Regions from separate parts of the Nocardiopsis sp. NPDC055824 genome, predicted to be linked through region 1. Evidence: riboswitches for the same ligand, from Rfam matches in the RefSeq annotation. Region 1 holds a riboswitch; each other region holds the start of a gene.
The links. Region 1 has a riboswitch for cobalamin ahead of ACWGL3_RS13360 (ribonucleoside-diphosphate reductase subunit alpha). Riboswitches for the same ligand answer to the same signal wherever they lie in the genome.
Positions count from the first base shown of each region.

Region 1 (14,556 bases):
CAGCCTGAGCGCGCGGGAGAGCGTCGCCCTGCTCCGCAAGGTCTGCCCCCACGGCCTGGACGACGACGCGACGGCCCTGCGCATCGCCGAGCGGCTGGAGCACCTCCCCCTCGCGCTCGCGCAGGTCGGCGCCTACCTGCGCGACTCCCTGATGAGCGTGGAGGAGTTCCTCCACCTGCTCCAGGACAAGTTCGACGAACTCGTCACCCACGTGGAGCCGGAGGACCTGTACCCCCTGCCCCTGGCGGCGGCCTGGAACATGCAGCTCGACGACCTCCGGCGCGGCACGGGGCCCGACCGCGCCCTCAAGCGGATGGTCAGGGAGTTCGTCCAGCTCTGCTCGTTCTTCGCCCCGCGCTCCCTCTCGCGCACCCTGTTCCACCGCGCCCGCGGGCTGAGCCCCAACCCGGACCTGTCACAGATCCTCGGCAACGAGATGGTCCTGACGAGGGTCCTGCGCTACGTGAGCAGGCACAGCCTCGCCGAGTTCGACCGGACCAACCACACCTTCCAGCTGCACGTCACCTTCCAGACCGTCGTGCAGAGCACCCTCGGCGACGAGGAGCGGGTGCGCTACCGCGACCTGGCCCACCGGCTGCTGGCGCAGAGCGACCCCCTCGGCCCCGAGCTCCCGCAGAACTGGCCCGAGTACCAGCTGCTGTACACCCACGTGGACGCCTCCGAGGCGTGGCGCAGCCACGACCCGCAGGTCCGCGGCCTGGTGGGCAACGTGATCGTCTACCTGGTGGAGACCGGGAACGGCGACGCCGCGCTCGCCCTGGCGGACCGGGCCATCGAGGCCTGGTACGACGACACCGCGCAGAGGTTCCAGATCCAGCTGCTGCGCACCAGGATCCTCCGGATCCGCGGCGACAACGAGATCGCCCTCGCCGAGGCGGAGCGGATGTACGCGGAGCAGGCCCAGCTGGAGGGCCCGGAGAGCGAGGAGGCCCTGGAGGCCCACCGGGCGCGGGCCATCGCGCTCAGCAACCTCGGGCACTACGCCAGGGCCCTGGCCATGTTCGAGGACATCCACCGGACGAGGACCATGCTCTTCGCCGAGGACGACGAGAACACCCTGGTCATCGCCCACGACATCGGCGGCTGCCTGCGCCGCCTCGGCCGCTTCCGGCAGGCCCTGGAGCTGGACCGGCGCACCCTCGAACAGCGCAAGTACGTGTTCGGGCCGGACGGCATCCCGACGCTGCGGACGCGGTTGTCGATCGGCCTCGGCCTCATGGCCCTCGGGTACCTGGAGGAGGCCCGGGAGACGCTGGTGGACTGCCGGAGGCGGTTCGAGGTCACCGAGGCCAACGCCAGCACCCACACCTCGGACATCCCGGTCTTCCTCTCCGTCATCCACCGCCGGCTCGGCGACCACACCCTGGCGCTGGAGCTGACCGAGCAGGCGCGCGAGGTCAACGTCGCGCGCTACGGGCCGCACGCCCCGCCGACGCTGCACCTCAACAGCATCCACATGGTGAACCTGGCCTTCGCCAACCGCCTGGAGGAGGCCCGCCGGCTGGTCGAGGACCTCCTGGTACACATGGACGACAGGTTCCCCTCACGCCACCTCTTCCCCTGGGCCTCCAGGGCCAACGCGGCGATCGTGTTCCGCGTGCTGGGCGAGTACGAGCGGGCGCACGAGCTGGACCGCACCGCCATGGCGGAGATCCGCGAGCGCTTCCCCGACGCGGACGTCACCCTCACCGCCGTCGAGGTCAACCTGGGCAACGACCTGTTCGCCCTGGGGAGGCTCAAGGAGGCCCGCGCCCAGGACGCCGCGAGCGTGGAGCTGTGCCGGGAGGCCCTGGGGGAGCACCACGTCTTCCTGACCACGGCCCGGCGCAACCTGCTGATCAGCCGGCGGGCGCTGGGCGAGGACGTCGGGGACGAGTGGGAGGCGCTGCGCGAGCACTACACCTCGCGGTTCGGGCCCGAGCACCGCTTCGTGACCACGATGGCGTCCTTCACCCGGCTGGACACCGACATCTTCCCCGTCCGGGACTGAGGAGGGGGCGGTCCCGGCACACGCCCGGGGCCGCGGGGGCCGCTCAGCGCACGGACGAGACCAGGGACAGCCACTCGCGGGACCGGAACCGCAGGACGTCCCCTCCGGGGCGGTGGGAGTCGCGGAGGCACACGCGGCCCGGCTCGCCGAGGGAGGCCTCGCAGCAGTCGGCTCCGGATCCCGACCTCGACGACTTGCGCCATCCGGTGCCGTCGCGTCCGTCCCGCCAGATGGCACTTGAGCCGTTTCGCCCGGTCATAACTGGTACGTCCCACCGTTTCCTCCGCGCGGACGGCAGCGGAATATCATCGTTGCCGGACATCTCCCCCTATTTTACTTTCTGTGGACATCAAGAGGAATGGCAAGCCCCTTCGGAGAATGCGTGAGGCCAGTGTGAACAAAGTGATCGACTTCGTCACCGACGACGGCACCGTGATCAGCATCGAGTCCGCCCCCGTCCGCAAGGAGGGGGCCGCCCCCGTCTCACGGACCCCGGGAAAGGCCACCGGGGACAAAAGGCTCGACTCCGTCCTGCTCCGCATCAGGAAGATCGCCGAGGCCGTGTCGGCGCAACTGGAGGAGCTCTCCTCCTCCTCGCTGGCGCCCTCGGAGACGGAGGTCGAATTCGGTGTGACCGTGAGCGCCGAGGCGGACGTCGTGGTGGTCAAGGGGACCGGCGAGGCCACCTTCAACGTCCGGATGACCTGGACCGCCAAGGGCTGAGGGCCGGGTCCCGGCGCCTCCGGCCGGGGCCCGGGACACACCCCCCGCACGCGAAAGCGGCCCGGATCGCGCGCCTCGATCCGGGCCGCCCGGGGGGAGGCCGTGTCCGCCTCCCGGGAGGAGAACCCCGTCCGGCCCGCCTCACGCGGGCCGGGACACCGTCAGTCCCAGTCCAGGCCGCTGCCGGTCTGGTACTCGATGACGCGGGTCTCGAAGAAGTTCTTCTCCTTCTGGAGGTCCATCATCTCGCTCATCCACGGGAACGGGTTCTCCGTCTCCCCGAAGATGGGGGCCAGGCCGATCTGCTCGGCGCGGCGGTCGGTGATGAAGTGCATGTACTTCTCGCACAGCTCCGAGTTGAGGCCGAGCACGCCGCGCGGCATGGTCTCGCGGCCGTACGCCACCTCCAGCTCGCACGCCTCCGCCAGCATCCGCCGGACCTCGCCCTGGAACTCCTCGCTCCACAGGTGCGGGTTCTCGATCTTGATCTGGTTGATCACGTCGATGCCGAAGTTCAGGTGGATCGACTCGTCGCGCAGGATGTACTGGTACTGCTCCGCGATGCCGATCATCTTGTTGCGGCGGCCCAGCGACAGGATCTGCGCGAAGCCGGTGTAGAACCACATGCCCTCGAAGATCACGTAGAACGCCACCAGGTCGCGCAGGAACGCCTGGTCGGCCTCCGGCGTGCCGGTGCGGAACTCCGGGTTCTCCAGGTTCTGGGTGTACTTGAGCGCCCAGGCGTCCTTCGCCGTGATCGACGGGACCTCCCGGTACATGTTGAAGAGCTCGCCCTCGTCCAGGCCCAGGCTCTCGCAGATGTACTGGAAGGTGTGGGTGTGCACCGCCTCCTCGAAGGCCTGGCGCAGCAGGTACTGGCGGCACTCCGGGTTGGTGAGCTGGCGGTACACGGCCAGGACGATGTTGTTGGCCACCAGCGACTCGGCGGTCGCGAAGAAGCCGAGGTTGCGCTTGAGCATCAGGCGCTCGTCCTCGGTCAGCCCGTCCTTGGACTTCCACAGCGCGATGTCGGCCTGCATGGCGACCTCGGTGGGCATCCAGTGGTTGTTGCAGCCCGCGAGGTACTTCTCCCACGCCCACGTGTACTTGAGCGGGAGCAGCTGGTTGACGTCGGCGCGGGCGTTGATCATCGCCTTGTCGTCGACGTTGACGCGCTCGGCGTCGCGCTCGATCTCACCGAGGCCGCTGGTGGCGCCGGCGTTGTTCTCGGAGACTGCGGTCATGCTGGGGTTCTTCCGTTCTCCGGCCGGGCCGGAAAGTCGTTGTCGGGAGCGGGACGCGGCGTCGCCGCGGGCACGGTCCGGCGGGGCGGCCGGACCGGCCCGGGGCCGCCGGCGGGCGGCCCCGGGTCTCACGCCCTACTGGCAGGCCTCGCACTCGGGGTCGTCGATGGAGCAGGCCTGGCCGTCGACGATCTCGAACTCGTCCTCGACCTCGGTGTTCACGGCGGCGGGCGCCGCGACCGGCTCGGGGACGGGGGCGGGTGCCGGGGCGCTCGGGGTCGCGGCGACCGAGTTGAGGCGGCCGTCGGTGCCCTTGAGCGTGCTCTTCTCCACGTGCGTGGCGCTCTGCGAACGCAGGTAGTAGGTGGTCTTGAGGCCGGAGCGCCACGCGCGGCGGTACAGGGTGTCGAGCTTCCTGCCGCTCGGGGCCGCCATGTACAGGTTCAGGGACTGGGCCTGGTCGATCCACTTCTGGCGGCGCGATCCCGCGTCCACCAGCCACTCGGGGTCGACCTCGAACGCGGTCGCGTACAGCGCCTTGAGGTCGTCCGGGACGCGGTCGATGGCGCCGAGGCTGCCGTCGTGCATCTTCAGCGCCGAGACCATGTCGTCGTCCCACAGGCCGCGCGCCTTGAGGTCCCGGACCAGGTACGGGTTGACGACGGTGAAGTCGCCGGACATGTTCGACTTGACGTACAGGTTCCGGTAGAGCGGCTCGATCGACTGGCCGACACCGGTGATGTTGGCGATGGTCGCGGTGGGCGCGATCGCCATCACGTTGGAGTTGCGCATCCCGGTGGACCTCACGCGCTCGCGCAGCGAGTCCCAGTCGAGGGTCTCGCCCCGGTCCATGTCCAGGTCGCCGCCGCGGGAGTCGGCGAGGAGCCGCAGCGAGTCGATCGGCAGGACGCCCCGGCTCCACAGCGAGCCCTCGAAGGACTCGTAGGCGCCGCGCTCGGAGGCCAGCTCCATGGACGCCTCGATGGCGTAGTAGCTGATCAGCTCCATGCTCTCGTCGGCGAACGTCACCGCGCCCTCGGAGGCGAACGGGGTGCGCAGCTTGAACAGGGCGTCCTGGAAGCCCATCAGGCCGAGGCCCACGGGGCGGTGGCGCATGTTCGCGCGGCGCGCCTCGGGGATCGTGTAGAAGTTCACGTCGATGACGTTGTCGAGCATGCGCACGGCGGTGCGGACGGTGCGGCGCAGGCGCTCGGCGTCCAGGCCGTCGGGGCCCACGTGCTGGGCCAGGTTGACCGAGCCCAGGTTGCAGACGGCGACCTCGTCGGCGCTGGTGTTCAGCGTGATCTCGGTGCACAGGTTGGAGGAGTGCACGACGCCGACGTGCTGCTGCGGCGAGCGCAGGTTGGACGGGTCCTTGAAGGTGATCCAGGGGTGCCCGGTCTCGAACAGCATGGTCAGCATGCGACGCCAGAGGTCGACCGCGGGGATCTTCTTGGCGACCTTGATCCGGCCCTCCTCGGCGGCGGCCTCGTACTTCTCGTAGGCCTCGGCGAAGTCGGTGCCGTACTTGTCGTGCAGGTCGGGGACCTCGTCCGGCGAGAACAGGGTCCAGCTGCCGCCCTGCTCCACACGCTGCATGAACAGGTCCGGAACCCAGTTCGCGGTGTTCATGTCGTGGGTGCGGCGGCGGTCGTCGCCGGTGTTCTTGCGGAGGTCGAGGAACTCCTCGATGTCGATGTGCCAGGTCTCCAGGTAGGCGCACACGGCGCCCTTGCGCTTGCCGCCCTGGTTGACCGCGACGGCGGTGTCGTTGGCGATCTTCAGGAACGGGACGACGCCCTGGCTCTTGCCGTTGGTGCCGCGGATGTGCGAGCCGAGGCCGCGCACCGGGGTCCAGTCGTTGCCGAGCCCGCCCGAGTACTTGGACAGCATCGCGTTGTTGCTGATGCCGTGGAAGATGGCCTGGAGGTCGTCGCCGACGGTGGTGAGGAAACAGGAGGACAGCTGCGCGCGCACCGTGCCGGCGTTGAACAGGGTGGGCGTGGAGGCCATGAAGTCGAACGAGGACAGCAGCTCGTAGAACTCGATGGCGCGGGCCTCGCGGTCGTCCTCGTTGAGGGCCAGCCCCATGGCGACGCGCATGAAGAACGCCTGCGGCAGCTCGTAGCGGACCTCGTCGCTGTGCAGGAAGTAGCGGTCGTAGAGGGTCTGGATGCCGAGGAAGGTGAACTGCTCGTCGCGCTCGGGGCGCAGGGCGGCGCCCAGTCGCTCCAGGTCGAACCCGGCGAGCGCCGGGTCGAGCTGGCCCAGGTCGATGCCGCGGCTGACGTAGGCGGCCAGGTAGGCGGCGTAGCGCTCGCCCATCTCGGACTGCCCGGCGGCGTCGGGGGCACCGCTGATGAAGGTGAGGGCCTCGCGGCGCAGCTTGTCCAGCAGCAGGCGGGCGGCCACGAACGAGTAGTCCGGGTCGACCTCCACGAAGCTGCGGGCGGCCATGACCAGGGCGAGCTCGACCTCGGAGTCGGGGATGCCGGGGTAGAAGCCGCGGCGGGCCTCGGTGAGGACCTTCTCCGCCGAAACACCGGTGAGCCTCGCACAGGCCTCGGTCACGACGTGCTCGATCCGGTCGACGGCGGCGGGGGGCGCGCCCTCGTTGGTCGGCTCGGGCCGAACGGATACGGGCACGGCCTCGACGTCAAGGGTCATACAGCGGCTCCAACCTCGGTAGAAGAGTCCCGGCGGGGAGGGGACACGATGGGCAAGGTGCGCGGCACGCACCGGGGGACCGACGCACCGGGTGCGTGCGGTCGTCCGACCGGTGGGTCGCGGCGGCTCACCCTCGAAGCCCCGTCGTCGGCGCACGTTCACGTGCGCACCGGTGGCAGGTCTTCGGGCTCGTGGGCGGCCTACGCACCGTCGCTTCCCGGGGCCTTCGGGGGTCCCCAGTGCCTGTGACGGCTTCGTTCCCACTTACCGCTGCGGGGCAGCCCCGGCTTCGCACCGGGTTCCCTCTTGCCTCACCCCGAGGGGTGAACCACCAGCGGGACAGATACTACATCTAGGGGGCCCTGCGTTGGAACACCGCAAGATGATGGCGTGTCATCGATTTCTCGGATTCTTCGACGATCGTCGAACACACGCGTGGGCCGTGGTATGAGAGGGCCTCGGGCACCCGGTTCAGGGGGATGTCGCGCCTCGTCGGGGCAGCTGGGAGGCGACCGGACACAGCCTAGATCGTCGCCGGGGCTCCCCGGGACCGGAGCGCCCCCCCGAGGGGCGGCCGAACGCCCGGAACGCCGCTTCCGAGGCGGTTCGGACGGCGCCAGGCGAACCGGTGCCGCTGACCACACGGCCGTGTCCGCGGCGGCCGGCCCCGGACCGGAGCGGCCGGGCGGAGATCCGTGCCTCCACCGCCCCGGGCGTGTCGGCGGCGCGCCCGCACGTCGGAAAGCTCACTCCGCCGGGCCGGAGTGCCCCGGCCCGGACGGCCGGGGTCACTCCTCGTCGAGTCTGCGGTCCAGCCGGTCCTCGGACAGCCCCAGGTCGGTGCGGATGCGGAACCGGATGCGCAGGAGCTCCACCAGGAGGTCGCGGACGTAGGGCGAGGAGGCCCGGTCGAGGAACCGGTGCGCGCCGACCGTCGCCCACCGCTCGGCGCCCTCCAGGTCGTCGTGCGCGTACAGTGCCTCCGCGACGTGGATGAAGGTCTGGAGTCCGGGCGGATCCTCGCCCTCCAGGCGTTTGAGGTGGGCGTAGGCCTGGTCGACCTCGTCCAGTTGCAGGAGTGCCCCGGCGCTGAGCGCGCGGGCGTCGATCACCGTGGCCCCGCCGTCGTCGATCGCCCTCTGGTAGGCCGAGCAGGCGCGCTCGAACTCCTGGGCGATCTCCCACTGCTCCCCCGCGCGCACGAACAGCTCCGCGCGCGAGACCTCGCTCCCCGCGTCGACCCGGTTGGCCAGGTCCAGGAGTTGGGCGGCGACCCGTCCGTGCTCACCGGACCGGACAGCGTGGAATTCCCAACGGTCGAGTTCTGCCGTCGTCACGTGGGTCAACCGCATCGCCCCCATCCCCTACTCGCACTCCCGCGCGCCCTGTCAGGACCTGGCCCGCTCCAGGGCCTGCCAGAACCCCTGGCGCAGTCCGTCACGGACCTCGTCACGCAACAGGTGGTCGATCGGCAGCGAGGAGCCCTGGAGCAGGCGCGCCTCCAGGTCGGAGGGCATCCTGGGCCTGCGGGCGAGTACGGCCTCCACCCACAGGGCGGGCGCCTCGCGAGCGATCGACTCCGCGAAGTCGTTCCCTTCCTTGTGCGCGACATGCACCGCTTCGTCAACGGTATGCGCGGCGGGACGTGTCTGCTGTGGATATCCAGGACTGGGACGGGATTCCTGGTAGCCGCCGGCGCTGAACCGGCTGGCGGGTTCGGGACCAGTAGGTGGCGGCCCCCCGTAGGGGGAGGCTGCCCCACCGCGGTGAGCGGTGTCAGTTTCCGTACTGGTCCCATAGGTAGGGTTTGCGTCGGCCGCTCCCCCGAATCCGGAGCCGTCCCCACCCCCGTAGCGCGGGTCCTGGCGCGGGTCCTGCCGTGGGTCCTGGGGTGGGGCGCTTCTCGGAGGTGGCGCGTGGCCGGGTTGGCCGTCCGACGCGAAGGAGCGCTGCGGCCCCGTCCCCGCGGCGAAGGACTGCTGGGGTCCCGTGCCGTTGAAGGAGGGCTGCGCTCCGGTCATCGGCCCCGATCCGGAGGCCGGCCTCCCGGGCATGCCGTAGCCGCTCGGGTCCGCGCCGCGCATCGACGGGTGCCCGTCGGTGACGGGATAGCCCTGCTGCCCGTTGTGGGCGGGGTGGCCCCCGGTCACCGAGTGGCCGGGGTAGGAGCCGCCGCCCGTGCCGGGCGGGGTCTGCCCGCCGGACGGGAATCCGTTGGCGTCGATGCCGCCCGGCTGCTGGCCGCCGTCGCCCCCCGGTCCGACGAGGTGGTCCCCGCCGCGCTGCTGCGCGAGGGACCTCCGCATGGCGCGCAGCTGGTCCATGGCGCTGCCCTGGGGGACGGGCTGGCCCCCGGTCCCCGCGAACATCGCCTCCAGGCCGCCGCTGGAGGATCCCACCGGGTCGACCCGGGCGCCGCCGGGCTGGGCCGCGACGGGCTGCCGCGGCGTCTCGGGCGCGGAACGGGCCCGGCCGTTGGCGAACGGCGTCGTGGTCTTGGCCGCGGTCTCCTGGGAGGAGCCGCTGCTGGAGAGGAGGTTGACGTGCGGGCGCAGGTGGCCCGCCCCGATCTCGATGAGGTCGTCGCACTCCCGGCGCAGGGCCCGGGAGATGGTCCAGTTGCCCTCGACGGACACGTGCACGACGGTAACGCGCACGCCCATGTCCTGGACGTCGGCGACGACGGAAGCCATGTCCTCGTCACCGCTGACCAGGACGGCGTCGCACAGGACGCCGGTGCGTGCCAGCGTGGTGATGTCGCGCTGGACATAACTCTCCACGCCCTCGCGGCGGCCGGGCCGTATCCTCGCGGCACGGAACTTGACGCCGGGGATGTCGGCGATGCCGTCCTGCTCCTGGGAGCGCCGCTCGTCGGCGACGGCCTCGTACCAGTAGCAACGCAGCAGCGGAAGACCGGTGCGGTCCCGTGCGACCTCGTTGAGGAACTGGACGAGTCCGGAGTAGTCCCAGGAGACGGAGTCCCGGTTGCGGGTTCCGTGCACGGCCATCGCGCCGTCCGCGAGAAGGTATCCCGCGTCAACGAACAACGCGCAGCGGTCCACGTGACACCGCCCCCTTCCCTTTTGACTCTGGGGCCATATCCATGACCGGGGCACAGCCTAGCCAAGTCTGTCTGGTTTTGCGTGCCCTCTTTGAATACGGAAAGTTATTGACCCACTACACACAGGCGGGATCCCGTTGAGGGGCGGGCTTTTCCAGCCGCCCGGGCCTGCCGGGAAACCCGTCGCGAATACCGGACTTCAGGTACGCATCGGGGCGGTCAGCGCCACGACGCCGACCAGCACCGCGTCCTGTTCGGAGAGGATTCGGATATCCGTTTCCCTGCCGAGTACTGGGTCGAATCGTACGACGTCGGTACCGAAGGTGAAGGGGTCCCCCACGGCCCCGCGGGCGGAACTCGCGAAGGCGTTGTCCTCCTCCCCGTACCCGCCGCTCGGGGCGACCGCGCGGCCGTCCACCGTCACCCGGTCCCCCCGCAGGTCGGCGTCGCCCTCCCAGGCCACCACGTCCACGTGGGAGGGCACCGCGGCGGGGAGCAGACCCGACACCGGGAACGACATCCCCGTGCGGCTCCGGAAGACCGCCCCGGTGTCGTCGAGCACCATCGCCTGGTTGTAGGAGCCGATGCCCGGGTCCTCCAGGACCACCACCAGGCTCCACCCGGCGTAGACGCCCCGGCCCTCCCGGGCCGGCACGTCGCCCACCCACCACTCGCCGCCGCCCTGGGCCCTCACCAGGTCGGTGACCTCGGCGAACGCCTGGTAGGCGGGGTATCCGGGCAGGTCCGCGACCTTCGTGTCGGTGGCGGCCACGGTCCGGTAGGACGTCATGCCCGGCCCCCTGACCCGGGCCGCGGGGGCGTCGGGGGCGCCCGCGGCCGAGAAGTACAGCCCCGCCCAGCGGACCGCGCCGCCCTCGGGGAGGTCCCAGGTCGCGGCGCTCGCCGAGGTGGTGGCGTCCGGATCGCCCTCGAGGGGAGCCATCACCCAGTTGTCGTTGTCGCGGTGCTCCCCCTCCCTCAGGCGGGCGTCGGCACAGGGGCCGTCCGGCGCCTCCGGCCCGGCCCCGGAGGACGGGTCCGGACCCGGTTCCGGTTCCGGGACGGGCCCGGGGCCGCCGTCCGGGTTCTCCGGGTCCGCGACCTCCGGGTCCGCGACCTCCGGATTCGGGTCCCGCTCCGGGGCCGTGGGCGACACGCCGTCCGGCAGGGCGCCGGCTCCGTCAGGGGCGCCGCCGTCCTCTCCCTCCGCGTCGTCCTCGGGGATCTCCTCCTCCCCCCGGGACCCCTCTTCCCCCGGGGACGCCTCCGTGCCGGGCTCCGCGGGCAGCGGCCCCCGCGGTGCGCGGGCCAGGTCCGCGTCGGCCTCCGGAGCGGTGCGCCCGTCGGCGCCCGGGGTCCCCCCTGTCCCGGGGCCGGCGCCGGGGACGCCGGGGTTCCCGGGCCGCCAGGGCCACGGCCACGGCCAGTGCCCCCCGTGGTCCCGCTCCGGCTCGACACAGGTCATCAGCGCGTTGCCGACGCTCTCGGTCCGCACCCGCCCGGCCGTCGCGTAGCGCGCGGCCACCCCCTCGGAGGAGACCCCGCGCTCCCCGGTCGCACTGGCGGCCACGCCTCCGGAGGACACCGTCACGGACGCGGGCACGCCGACGTCGGCCCCGGCGTCCACGCGCACGTCCAGGAACTGGGTGCTGTTCTGCCCGGACGCCATCCGCGGGTGCGCGCAGCGGCCGCCGCCGCTGCCCGACGAGCAGCTCCAGTCGCCGTTCCCGGTCGCCATGGGGACGGAGCTGCCGGCGCCGCCGGAGGAGACCATCTCGACCCCCGGCGGCAGCGTGATCACCGCGATGACGTCCTCGACCGTGGACGCGCCGATGTTGCGGACGTCCAGGACCACGATCCCCTCGCTGCCCGGGAGGAGCGCGCCGACGGGGTCGATGCCCGCCGCGAACAGCGGTTCGGGGGCGTCCTCGGCCACCTCCTCCTCGGGGACGTCCGCCGGGGGCACGGCCGGCTCCGCCGGGGCCTCCGGGGGCGCGGGCCGGTCCGGGGCCGACGTCCCCCCCGGCGCGGCGGGGGGCGGGGCGGCGGGGGGCGGGCCCGGAGGCGTGTCGGGGGCGGCCGGGTCCCCCGGCGCGGGCGCGGGAACGGGTTCCTCCTGCGGGGCCGCCGCCGGGGGCGGGTCCTCGGGACGCATCGGAACCTCCCCGCCGGTCAGGGCGAGCGCGACCGCGACCGCCATGCCCGCGGCGGCGGCGCCGCCGGCCGCCGCCTGCTGCTGGCGGCGCGACATCCGGCCCCACCAGGCTCCCGTGGCCGCGCCGCCCGGGGTGAGGGCGAGGTAGCCCGCCGCCCCGGAGCCGACCACCAGCGGGAGGACGACCCCGCGCAGGCCGACGTTGACGTCCATCAGCTCCGCGTACACCTCACGGCAGTCCGCGCAGCCGTCCATGTGCGTGTCGACCTTGGCGGTGTCCCGTTTGGACAGGCCGCCCCGGACGTAACCGCCGAGGAGCCCCAGGGTCGGGCGGCACGCCTCCGCGGCCGCGCCGCCGGCCAGGTGCATCTGGAGGTAGGCCTGCCGGAGCCCCTCCCGGGCCCGGTAGGCGAGGGCGGCGACCCCGTTCGGGTTCATGCCGAGCAGGGGCGCGGCCTCGGCCGGCTTGGTGCCCTCGATCTCGGTGTGCCAGAGGACGGCCTGCCACCGCTCCGGCAGGGAGAGGAAGGCACGGGCGATCAGTGATCTCTCCAGCCCCTCCAGCGCCGGATCCACGAACGGCTGGCCCGGGACGAGGCTCTCCATGTCGTCCGTGACGACCTGGCGCTTCTCCCCCCGCCCCCGGTCGTACGCGGCGTTGCGCACCGCGGTGAGCAGGTAGGGACGGAAGGAGTCCTCGGGGCCCTTGCCCCTCCGGATGACGCTGAGCACCCGGGTGAACGCCTCGGCGACGGCGTCCTCCGCCTCGGCCTCCCCGCGCAACAGCTGCCTGGCCAGTCCGCGCGCCGACGCCGCGTGCCGCTCGTACAGAGTCGCGTAGGCGGCGGTGTCGCCGCCACGCACCCGCCTGATGATCTCAGCGTCACCGACGAGTGTCTCTGTGTGATTTCTGTCGGCGTCGGACACCGAACGTCCTCTCATCTGATCCCGCCACAAGCCAGGAAGAACGCTGGTTCGGCGTCGGAAGAACACGTACTCGAAAAAAATATCCCGCATCCGCGTCATGGCCGCCACCGATCCCGGTAATCAGGGTGAGGGCGAGCGGCGGGGACCCGGTGCGGGGGCACGGGCCCCCGCCGCTCACCCGGGCGGACCGAGGATCAGGAGCCACACACCATGGGTGATGCCGAAACGGGAACCGGGACGTGGGACCGCGGTGTCGGCACCCGGCGCCTGCGCGCCCCGTGGGGGCGCCGGAGCCGGGAGGCGGGTTGGGAGCCGCCGGACGACTGGTGGACCCCCGCCGTCGACGCCGTCTGCGAGGCCTTCGCCACCGGGACGGACCTGGCCGGGCCGTGCGCCCGGCTGGGCGAGGCCCGCGCACGCTCCGGGGTGGGGATCGGCCAGAGCCTGGACGACCTCGCGGCGTTCACGGCGCTGGCGGGGTGGCGGAGCCCGCCGATCGAACTGGTGCGCGCCATGGCCGAGGGGTGGGCCGACGCGGGACGGGGGCGGGAGACCTGTCAGGACCCGCTGACCGGTCTGGCCACCCAGGAGTACCTGCGGACCAGGCTCGGCGAGCTGTACCGGGGAGCGGACGGCGGACCGTCCCCCGCCTCGGGCCACCGGCTGGCGATCGTGTCGCTGGACCCCGGGATCGACCCGTGGCGACGCGCCGCCCGGCTGATCGTCCTCGGTTACGAGCTGTCCCGGTTCTTCACCCGGGGCGAGTCCGTGTGCCTGATCGGCCGGGGCCGGATCGGGGTCGTCGCGGCCGAGGCCGACGACCTGGACCCGCGGTTGGACGAGCTGCGCCGGGGCATCGGCTGGGAGCACGGCGCCGGCGTGTGGTCGGTGGCACTGCCGCCCACGCACCGGGAGGCACTGGCGCTGGTCGAGGGTCTGGGGAGGCCCGGATGACCGGGTGACGCCGTCCGGCGCCGTGCGGCCCCCGAGCGGCGGGCCCGGCACCGGACGGTGGCCGGACGGGGCGCGGATTCGCCGAGGGGACGAACGCGACCGGCCGGCCGCCCGCCGGGCGACGGTCCCGGGTTCCCCGGTACACGGGAGAGCCGGCCGGGACCGCTCGGCGGAAGGGGGAGCGCCGTGTTCCGGCCTCCCCGGGGGCGCGTCCGCAAGGGGAGGCGGACGCGCCCCCTCGCCGTGGGCGTCCTGCCCCGTGCCCGTCCGGCCCCGCGCTCACCCGAGGTTGAGGCGTCCCCCCGTCGCACCGAAGACCGCGCGCTTCCAGGCGGACGCGGGAACGGGCCTCACGGCGGCGATCCGCTGCTCGAACCCACCGGGGACGGGGACGTGCCCGTCGCTCGCGGCCACGGCCGCCATCGCGGCCACCTCGGTCACCGTGGGCCCCACGGCGCCCGCCGTGCCCGCCGCCTCGATCCAGGACTCGAGGCCCGTGGGACCGGCCGCCGCGGGCTGCTCGGACCCGGCCGCCGGGCCCGGACGGGCCTCCTCCGGAAGGACGTCCGCGGGACGGGCCTCCGGCGGCCCCTCCTGTGCGGGTGCCTCGGCGACCGTGGACCACGCGGACCGTTCGGGCGTCGCGGGTTCGTGCGCCTGCTCGAACCCCGCCAGCCCCTCGAACCGCTCGGAGGGATCGGGGCGTTCGAGCGGTTCGGACCGCCAGCCCTCCGTGTAGGGGGCGGCCGGGATGTCCAGGAAGCCGGTCACCTCCAGGGGGCCGGCGGCCCCCGGACGGACCTCGGTCACGGGG
Region 1 is NZ_JBSHDN010000051.1:12,800-27,355, reverse strand. It holds gene fxsT (FxSxx-COOH system tetratricopeptide repeat protein) at 1-2,011, shown strand, start outside; gene ACWGL3_RS13375 (DUF397 domain-containing protein) at 2,055-2,270, opposite strand; gene ACWGL3_RS13370 (CU044_2847 family protein) at 2,414-2,734, shown strand; gene ACWGL3_RS13365 (ribonucleotide-diphosphate reductase subunit beta) at 2,896-3,978, opposite strand; gene ACWGL3_RS13360 (ribonucleoside-diphosphate reductase subunit alpha) at 4,114-6,645, opposite strand; cobalamin riboswitch at 6,803-6,993, opposite strand; gene ACWGL3_RS13355 (hypothetical protein) at 7,434-8,006, opposite strand; gene ACWGL3_RS13350 (NYN domain-containing protein) at 8,034-9,707, opposite strand; gene ACWGL3_RS13345 (sigma-70 family RNA polymerase sigma factor) at 9,906-12,725, opposite strand; gene ACWGL3_RS13340 (hypothetical protein) at 12,999-13,742, shown strand; gene ACWGL3_RS13335 (hypothetical protein) at 14,022-14,556, opposite strand, start outside.

Region 2 (4,538 bases), on a different contig from region 1:
TGTTCCAGGCGCGCGATGTCGCCGTAGCTCTCCGCCCGGGCCATCGGGGGGATGAGGTGGTCGACGACCGTGGCGTGGGCCCGGCGCTTGGCCTGGGCCCCCTCCCCCGGGTCGTTGACCAGGAACGGGTAGACCAGCGGGAGGTCGCCCAGGGCCGCGTCGGTGGCGCAGCCGGCGGAGAGCGCGGCGTTCTTCCCGGGCAGCCACTCCAGGGAGCCGTGCTTGCCCAGGTGCACGACGGCGTGCGCGCCGAACCCGTGCTCCAGCCAGCGGTAGGCCGCCAGGTAGTGGTGGCTGGGGGCCAGGTCGGGGTCGTGGTAGATCGCGATCGGGTTCTCGCCGAAACCGCGCGGGGGCTGGACCAGCACGACGACGTTGCCCGCCCGGAGGGCGGCCAGCACGAGTTCGCCCTGTTCGTTCACGTACAGCTTGCCGGGTGCGGCGCCCCACGCCTCGGTCATCGCCTCCTTCAGCGCCGGGTCCAGGTCCCGGGTCCAGGCGGCGTACTGCTCGGGGGTGATGCGCACGTGGGCCTCGGTGAGCTGGACGGAGGTCAGCCAGTCCTCGTCCTGGCCGCCCGCCGCGATCAGGGCGTGGATCAGGGCGTCGCCCGCCTCGGTCTCGTCGGGCAGGTCCAGGCCGGGAAGGGCGTCGGGCGCGCCCAGGTCGTAGCCCTCCCGGCGCAGGCGGCGCAGCAGGCGCACCAGGGAGCGGGGGGTGTCGAGCCCGACGGCGTTGCCGATGCGCGCGTGCTTGGTGGGATAGGCGGACAGGACCACGGCGATCCGCTTCTCGGCGGGCGGCACGTGCCGGAGCCGGGCGTGGGCGACGGCGGTCCCGGCCAGCCGCGTGCAGCGCTCGGGGTCGGCGACGTAGCGGGGCAGCCCGTCGCTGTCGATCTCCTTGAAGGAGAACGGCACCGTGATGATGCGGCCGTCGAACTCGGGGATGGCGATCTGGGTGGCCGAGTCGAGCGGGGTGACCCCGTCGTCGGAACCCTCCCAGTCCGCGCGTGAGCTGGTCAGGCACAGGCCCTGGAGGACGGGGACGTCCAGGGCGGCCATGCGCTCCACGTCCCAGGCCTCGTCGTCGCCGCCCGCGCTCGCGGACGCGGGCACGCTGCCGCCCGCCGCGAGGACCGTGACCACCAGGGCGTCGAAGCCGCCGAGCGCCTCGTAGAGGTCGTCGGGGGCCGAGCGCAGCGACCCGGCGAAGACGGGGACGCCCACGGCCCGGCCGGTCGCGTCGACGGCGTCGGCCAGGGCGTGCGCGAACGCCGTGTTGCCGCCCGCCTCGTGGGCCCGGTAGTAGAGGATGCCCACCTCGGGGAGTCCCTGGCCGTCCGGCCGCTCGCGCTCGGCGAAGCCCCACGGCGGGAGCGCCGACGGGGGCTCGAACCCCTCCCCGGTCAGCAGCACGGTGTCCGACAGGAAGGCGTGCAGGCGGCCGAGGTTGGCCGGACCGCCCTCGGCCAGGTAGCGGTGGGCCTCGGTCGCCACCCCGATGGGCACGGTGGAGTGCTCCATGAGCTCGGCGCTGGGCTGCTGCTCGCCGCTGAGGACCACCAGGGGCGTGCCCCGCTCGCGGACGGCGGCCAGACCGGGCCACAGGTCGTGCGAGGAGCCCAGCAGGCGCACCACCACGAGGTCGGCGCGCCCGACAGCGGCGGTGAGTTCGGCGTCGGAGGCGCGGGACGGGTTGGCCCACAGGTAGGCGGCGCCGCTGGCCCGCGCGGACAGCAGGTCGGTGTCGGACGTGGACAGCAGAGCGATCCGGACCGTCATGGCCGGGCTCCTCCCTCGGGGTTCTCGCCCCGTCGGCGGTCGGACTGCCCGGGCCAGTGTCTGGCTGCACCCCTCGTCGGGGTGTCACAGTGGCGGAACCGCCCCGGAATCTCACCGGGTTCCTGTACCGCGGGCAAAGGATTCACACTGTAGCCGGGAGCCCCTCCTCCGGTCCCGGCGGGGACGTCAGGAGCGGTCGGCCCGCCCCGGGGGGACGGCGCCCCGGCGCAGGAAGCGGACCACCGGGCCGTCGGCCCCCGGGGTGACCTCGGCCGGGACCCCGTACACCTCTCCGATGAGTTCGGAGGTCAGGACCTCGGAGGGCGTGCCCCCGGCGACCGCCCGGCCCTCCCGGAGCACGACCAGGCGGTCGCAGTACATCGCCGCCAGGTTGAGGTCGTGCAGGGCGATCACGGTGGTCACCGGCAGGCCCGTGACCAGCTCCATCAGGTCGAGCTGGTACTGGATGTCGAGGTGGTTGGTGGGTTCGTCGAGCAGGAGCTCACCGGGTTCCTGGGCCAGGGCCCGGGCGATCTGGGCGCGCTGGCGTTCGCCGCCGGACAGGGTGTGCCAGGACTGGTCGGCCCGGTCCGCCAGTCCGGTGCGCTCCAGCGCCCGCGCCACGGCCTCCAGGTCGGCCGGGGTCATGGGCGTCCAGGACCGGCGGTGCGGGATGCGTCCCAGGGCCACCACCTCGCGGACCGTCAGCTCGGTCTGGGTGTGCGCCTGCTGCTGGACGGTGGCCACCCGCCGTGCCACGGCCCGGCGGCCGACCCGGTCCAGCGGCCGGCCGTCCAGGGTGACCGCCCCGGCGGAGGGGGCGAGCACCCCGGCGAGCAGCCGCAGCAGGGTGGACTTGCCCGACCCGTTGGGTCCCAGCAGGCCGACGGTCTCACCGGGGCGGGTGGCGAGGGTGACGCCGTCGAGCACGAGACGGCCGCCGATCCCGAGGCTGACCCGGTCGGCGCGCAGCCCCTCCCCCGGGGCCCGGACCGGGTGGTTCACGTCTTCCTCCTCACTCGGTACAGCACGGCGACGAAGGCGGGCACCCCGATGAGGGAGGTGACCACCCCCACCGGGATCTCCTGCGGGTCCAGCGCGGTCCGGGCGACCGTGTCCACCCACACCAGGAAGACCGCCCCCGCCAGCGCGGTGACCGGCAGCAGTCGGGCGTGGGAGGAGCCGGTGAGGGCCCGTGCGGCGTGCGGCAGGACCAGGCCCACGAACCCGATCGCGCCCGTGGAGCTGACCAGCACCGCCGTGAGCAGCGCGGTGGCGCTCAGCAGCAGCACGCGGGCCCGCCCCACCCGGACGCCCAGGTTCGCCGCGGCCTCCTCGCCGAAGGCGAAGGCGTCCAGGGTGGTGGTGTGGGCGAGGCAGACGGCGAGCACGAGGCACAGCACCGCGGCGCACAGGAGCACGTCGGTCCATCCGGCGCCGCCGAGGGAGCCCAGCAGCCAGAACAGCACCGCGCGCGTGGTGTCGGCGTCCGCCGAGGTCAGCACGATGAACGAGGTCAGCGCGGAGAACAGCTGCATGGCCGCGACCCCGGACAGCACGACGCGGTCCATGCTCCCGCCGAGGCTGTGGCTGAGCAGCATCACCATGCCGAAGGAGAGCAGGGCGCCCGCGAAGGCCCCCGCCGGGAGCGAGACCGCTCCGGCGCCCCAGCCGAGCACGGTCACGAGGACCGCCCCGGTGGAGGCGCCGGAGGAGACCCCGAGCACGAAGGGGTCCGCCAGCGGGTTGCGGAGCAGGGACTGCATGACCGCGCCGCACACGGCCAGGCCGGCCCCGCAGACCGCGGCGAGCAGGGTGCGGGGCATGCGCAGGTTCCACACGATGCCCTCGCGCAACCGCGTCAGGGGGCTTTCGCCCCACCCGAACCGGGCGGCGGCCGACCTCCAGACCTCGGCGGGGGTGAGGTCGGCGGGCCCGATGGTGACGGCGACCGAGACCGACAGGCCGAGGAGCAGCAGGCCGGAGGTGACGAGCAGCGCCGGGCGCGCACCGCTCAACGGGCGTACCCGAGCTCGCGCAGGCCGTCGGCGACCAGTTCGATGCCCTCGACCGTGCGGATCGAGGGGTTCATCGCCTGGCCGCTGAGCAGGACGTACCGCTCCTCCCGCACGGCGGTGAGGTTGCGGGTGGCCGGGTTGTCCTCCAGGAACTCGATCTTGGCCGCCGCGCTCTCCGCGGTCTGGGAGTCGCGGGTCAGGTCGCCGAGCACGATGACGTCGGGGTCGCGGTCCGCGACGGTCTCCCAGTTGATCTGGGGCCATTCGCTGTGGGTGTCGTCGAAGGCGTTCTTCGCGCCGACGGCCCCGGTGATGGCGCCGGGGGCGCCGCAGCAGCCCGCGAGGTAGGGCGACTGCGCGTTGGCGAACCAGTACATGAGGGAGACGTCCTCGACCTCCAGGTCCTCGGTCGCGGCGTCCACCCGGTCCCGGAGCTCCCCGACGAGCTCCTCCCCGCGTTCCTCCACGCCGAAGATCTCGGCCAGGTCGTGGATCTCGCCGTAGACGGCGTCCAGGGTGAGCGGCTCGCTCCGGGAGCCGTCCCCGCCGCCCTCGTTGTCCTTGCCCGCGGCGCAGTCGGTCGGGGAGACGTACGAGGGCACGCCCAGCTCCTCGAACTGTTCGCGGGTGGCGACCCCGCCGGCGCCGAGTGTGGAGACGAAGGACGCGGTCACGAGGTCGGGCTCGGCCTCCAGGACCCGCTCGAAGGAGGGGTTGTTCTCGGCCAGCCGCGGGA
Region 2 is NZ_JBSHDN010000005.1:18,444-22,981, forward strand. It holds gene cobN (cobaltochelatase subunit CobN) at 1-1,784, opposite strand, end outside; cobalamin riboswitch at 1,819-1,956, opposite strand; gene ACWGL3_RS02585 (ABC transporter ATP-binding protein) at 1,971-2,789, opposite strand; gene ACWGL3_RS02590 (FecCD family ABC transporter permease) at 2,786-3,802, opposite strand; gene ACWGL3_RS02595 (ABC transporter substrate-binding protein) at 3,799-4,538, opposite strand, start outside.
Region 2: another riboswitch for cobalamin. It lies ahead of cobN (cobaltochelatase subunit CobN); the one in region 1 lies ahead of ACWGL3_RS13360 (ribonucleoside-diphosphate reductase subunit alpha).

Region 3 (4,538 bases), on a different contig from region 1:
GGCGTCGACCGTCGTGTCGTGGATGTCGTGCATGAGGATGATCGCCCCGGGGGAGGCGCCGTCGACGGCGCGGTCCGCGACCACCGACGACTTGCGGTCCTTCCAGTCGTTGGTGTCGATGCTCCACAGGATCTGGGCCAGGCCCATGTCGGCGGTCACCGAGGCGACCTCCGCGTCGGTGGACCCGTAGGGGGGCCTCATGAGGTCCATGGTGTACCCGGTCTCGCGGTACACCAGGGCCTGCACGGTTTCGAGGTCGGAACGGATCCCGCCCGCTCCGAGCCCGGCCAGGTCGGGGTGGGAGAGGGTGTGGTTGGCCAGTTCGTGGCCCTCCGCGTAGGCGCGCCTCACGGTGCGCGGATCCTCCATGACCGGGTAGCCGGTGACGAAGAACGTCGCGCGGGCGTCGTACTCGGCCAGGATGTCCAGCAGTTCGGGCGTGCGTCCGCCCGGGCCGTCGTCGTAGGTCAGGGCCACGCACTTGGACCCGGGGGCGGAGCAGTCGACGTCCTCGCCCGCGGGCGGCAGGACCCCGGGGACGGCCGTCTCACGGCTGATCTCCTCCTCCCGGGGCGGGGCCGCGACGGCGAAGTCGCGGACGCCCCGGGTCGCCGAGCGCAGCGCGCGCTCGCCCAGGTCCGACAGCAGGGGGGCGGACTCCGAGGCGGCGACGACGGCGTGGGTCCTGCCCTCTTCCACGGGGGCGACCTGTCCCGCGTCGAACTCCACGACGAGGTCGCCGGCGGGGTTGAACCCCACGGAGTCGTACAGCGAGGCGATCGGGTGCACCGCGTCCGGAGCCGCGGTCCCCGGGAGGGCGTCCCGCACGAGGCCGTTCAGCTCCTCCAGTTCCCCCTGGCCGGCGATCAGGGCGGTGGAGGGGTGGGTCGAGCCGGTGAGGGCGTCGTACCAGTAGGTGGTGTATCCCTCACGGGTTCCCTCGGAGTCGGTCTCCTCACGGGTCACGCGGACCCCGACGATGTCGTCGTTGGCCGCCGTCAGGTTCCACGCGGACTCGAAGGAGACCGCTCCGGGGTTGGCCGCCTCGAAGGCGTCCACCTCGGCGGACAGCGCGCGGTCCAGGAAGTCGCTCAGCGGGTCGGCGTCGGGGACGACCGGGTAGGAGACCTCCGCGGCCACCCCGCCCTCGCGGGCGAGCTCGGCCTCGGCCAGGTCCACCACGTCGTCGGGGTCGACCACCGTCAGCCCGTCGGGCTCGCCGGCGGCGGGCGGGCCCGCCTCCGGTCCGCCGTCCGCCGACCCCGGGTGCGTATCGCTCACGGGTTCGGAGGCGAGCACGCCGGGCGGGGTGACGGCCAGCCAGACCAGCCCCGCGACGACCGCCAGCGCGACCGCGATCGTGGACAGGGGGTGACCGGGGGCCATGGTCGGTTGGGACTGCTTGTTCACCAGGGGTTCTCCACGTACATCTTCAGACGAACGATCGCGGGGAGCACGGGGGAGGACTCGGCCCCGCGACGCTTCATGTCGGTTGTGACGCCGGCCGCGCAACAGGGGTTCGCGCTGATTCCGGCCGGGGGCACAGGGCAGCACGCCGGGTACAGGGGCGGAGGGGTGCTCCCTATACTTGCAGGCGTGGAAGGTACATGCTCCACCCCAGAACCCGGGCCGCGCCCGGAAGGGGAGGGGTGTGTCGCAAGAGGGAACCCGGTGCGACTCCGGGACTGCCCCGCAGCGGTATGAGGGAACGAACGTCGCCATAAGCACTGGTAATCCGGTCGGAAAGGTCGGAAACCGGGAAGCGGCGGCCAGTAGGAGGACGGCGTCCGCGCCGTCCGCGCCCCCGAGTCCGAAGACCTGCCTCCACCCGGCGGCGCACCCGTGCCGCCGGTGGTCCCGTGCCCCGAGGGAGGGCCGAGGAGCGGCGGCAGGCGCACACGCCCACGGCGTGGCCCCGGGCATGCCCGCGTCCTCGCTCACCCCCGCGGCCGGTACCCGGCTTTCGACGAGGGAGAGAAGCTCATGCCCCACACCCCCGAGGCCTCCCGGCCGTCCGTGCGCTCCACCGTGCACGGCTACCCCCGGATCGGCCCGAACCGGGAACTCAAGCGCGCCTGCGAGTCGTACTGGAGGGGCGAGACCGCCGCGGAGGAGCTGGACGGCATCGCCGCCGGCCTGCGCCTGGGCGTCTACGCCCAGCTGCGCGAGGCGGGAGTCGACGACATCCCGTCCAACACGTTCTCGTACTACGACCACGTCCTGGACACCGCGGTCCTGTTCGACCTGGTGCCCTCCCGGTTCGCCTCGCCGGCCGCCGCCGGCGACCGCGACGAGGAGCTGCGCCGCTACTTCGCCCTCGCCCGGGGCGAGCAGGGCGCCCCGCCGCTGGAGATGACCAAGTGGTTCGACACCAACTACCACTACCTGGTCCCCGAGCTGTCGCCGAGCACCCGCCCGCGCCTGGTCGGTGACAAGCCCCTCGCCGAGTTCCGGGAGGCGGCCGAGGCGGGTTTCCCGACCCGCCCGGTCCTGGTCGGCCCGCTCACCTTCCTCCTGCTGGCCAAGGCCGCGGACGACGCCCCCGAGGGCTGGCGCCCCGTCGAGCTGCTCGACCAGCTCCTGGACGCCTACGCCCAGCTCCTCGCCGGCCTCTCCGCCGCGGGGGCCGCCGAGGTGCAGCTGGACGAGCCGATCCTGGCCACCGACGAGGGACGCGCCGCCGTCGGGCTCCTGGAGCGGGTCTGCCGGCGCCTGGGCTCCCTCACCGAGCGCCCCTCCCTCCTGGTCTCGACCTACTTCGGCTCCATCGGGGCGCCCGCACTGCGGGTCCTGAAGGACTCACCGGTGGAGGCCGTCGGCCTGGACCTGGTCACCGACGGCGAGGGCGTCGACGACCTCGTCAAGGTCTCGGGCCTCGGCGGCACCCGCCTGGTCGCCGGGGTGGTGGAGGGCCGCAACGTCTGGCGGACCGACGTCCCGGCCGCCGTGGCCGCGCTCGGCACCCTGCTCGCCCTCACGGACGAGCTGACGGTGAGCACGTCCTGCTCGCTCCTGCACGTGCCGATCGACCTCGACGCGGAGACCTCCCTCGCCCCCGAGCTGCGCGAGGCCCTGGCCTTCGCCAAGCAGAAGGCGTACGAGACGGCCCTCCTCGGCCGCGTCCTCTCGGAGGGGGCCGAGGCCGAGTACGCGGCGGGCGGGGCCGGCGGCGGTCCTGCCTTCACGGACGCCCGCGTGCGCGCCCGCCTGGACGCCCTGGGCCCGGACGCCTACGAGCGCCCCCAGGACAGGGGCGCCCCCACGGACACGCCGCTGACCACGACCACCATCGGGTCGTTCCCCCAGACCGCGGAACTGCGCCGCGCCCGCGCCGCGCACCGGCGGGGCTCCCTGGCGGAGGACGCCTACAGGCAGATCCTCCGGGAGGAGATCGACCGGGTCGTCGCGCTCCAGGAGGAGATCGGCCTGGACGTGCTCGTGCACGGCGAGCCCGAGCGCAACGACATGGTCCAGTACTTCGCCGAGCAGCTGGAGGGCTACGCCACCACCGAGAACGGCTGGGTGCAGTCCTACGGTTCGCGGTGCGTCCGCCCGCCGATCCTGTTCGGCGACGTCTCGCGCCCCGAGCCGATGACCGTCGAGTGGACCACCTACGCCCAGTCGCGCACCGACAAGCCGGTCAAGGGCATGCTGACCGGTCCGGTGACCATGCTCGCCTGGTCGTTCGTGCGCACCGACCAGCCGCTGGGCGACACCGCCCGCCAGGTGGGCCTGGCCCTGAGGGACGAGGTCGCCGACCTGGAGCGCGCGGGCATCCGCCACATCCAGGTGGACGAGGCGGCCCTGCGCGAGCTCCTGCCGCTGCGCGAGGAGCGGCGCGCCGCCTACCTGGACTGGGCGGTGAACTCCTTCCGCCTGGCCACGTCCGGTGTGTCGCCGTCCACGACGATCCACACGCACATGTGCTACTCGGAGTTCGGCCTCATCGTCGGCGGCATCGAGGCGCTGGACGCCGACGTGACCAGCGTCGAGGCCGCCCGCTCCCGGATGGAGCTGGTGGAGGACCTGGGCCGCCGCGGCTACAGGCGGGGGATCGGGCCCGGCGTGTACGACATCCACTCACCGCGGGTGCCGTCCGTGGAGGAGATCGAGGGCTCGCTGCGGCTGGCCGTCGCGCACATCGACGCCGGGAGCCTGTGGGTCAACCCCGACTGCGGTCTCAAGACGCGCGGCTACGCCGAGGCGGAGCAGGCCCTGCGCAACATGGTGGAGGCCGCCCGCCGGGTCCGTGCCGACCTGCCCGGCGCCCGCTAGCGGGGTGTTGCGTGCCCGGTCCGGGAGCCTCCGGGGCGAGGCGGCCGGCGGTCTCCGCGAGCGCGCGGGCGCCCGGTCGGGCTGCGTACGCTCGCCCGGCTGCGCGAGCAGGCCAGCTCCGACCCGCTCACCGGGCTACGGCACACCGGCCCGTTCGGGCAGCGGATCGCCACCGCCACGCCGGGGCGTACCGCCCTGCTGGCGATCGACGTGGACGGGCGAACGAGATCCTGAAGGCGGCAGCGAGTTTCTTCGCGGCCGAG
Region 3 is NZ_JBSHDN010000318.1:36-4,573, reverse strand. It holds gene ACWGL3_RS31005 (polysaccharide deacetylase family protein) at 1-1,386, opposite strand, end outside; cobalamin riboswitch at 1,649-1,823, shown strand; gene metE (5-methyltetrahydropteroyltriglutamate--homocysteine S-methyltransferase) at 1,984-4,275, shown strand.
Region 3: another riboswitch for cobalamin. It lies ahead of metE (5-methyltetrahydropteroyltriglutamate--homocysteine S-methyltransferase); the one in region 1 lies ahead of ACWGL3_RS13360 (ribonucleoside-diphosphate reductase subunit alpha).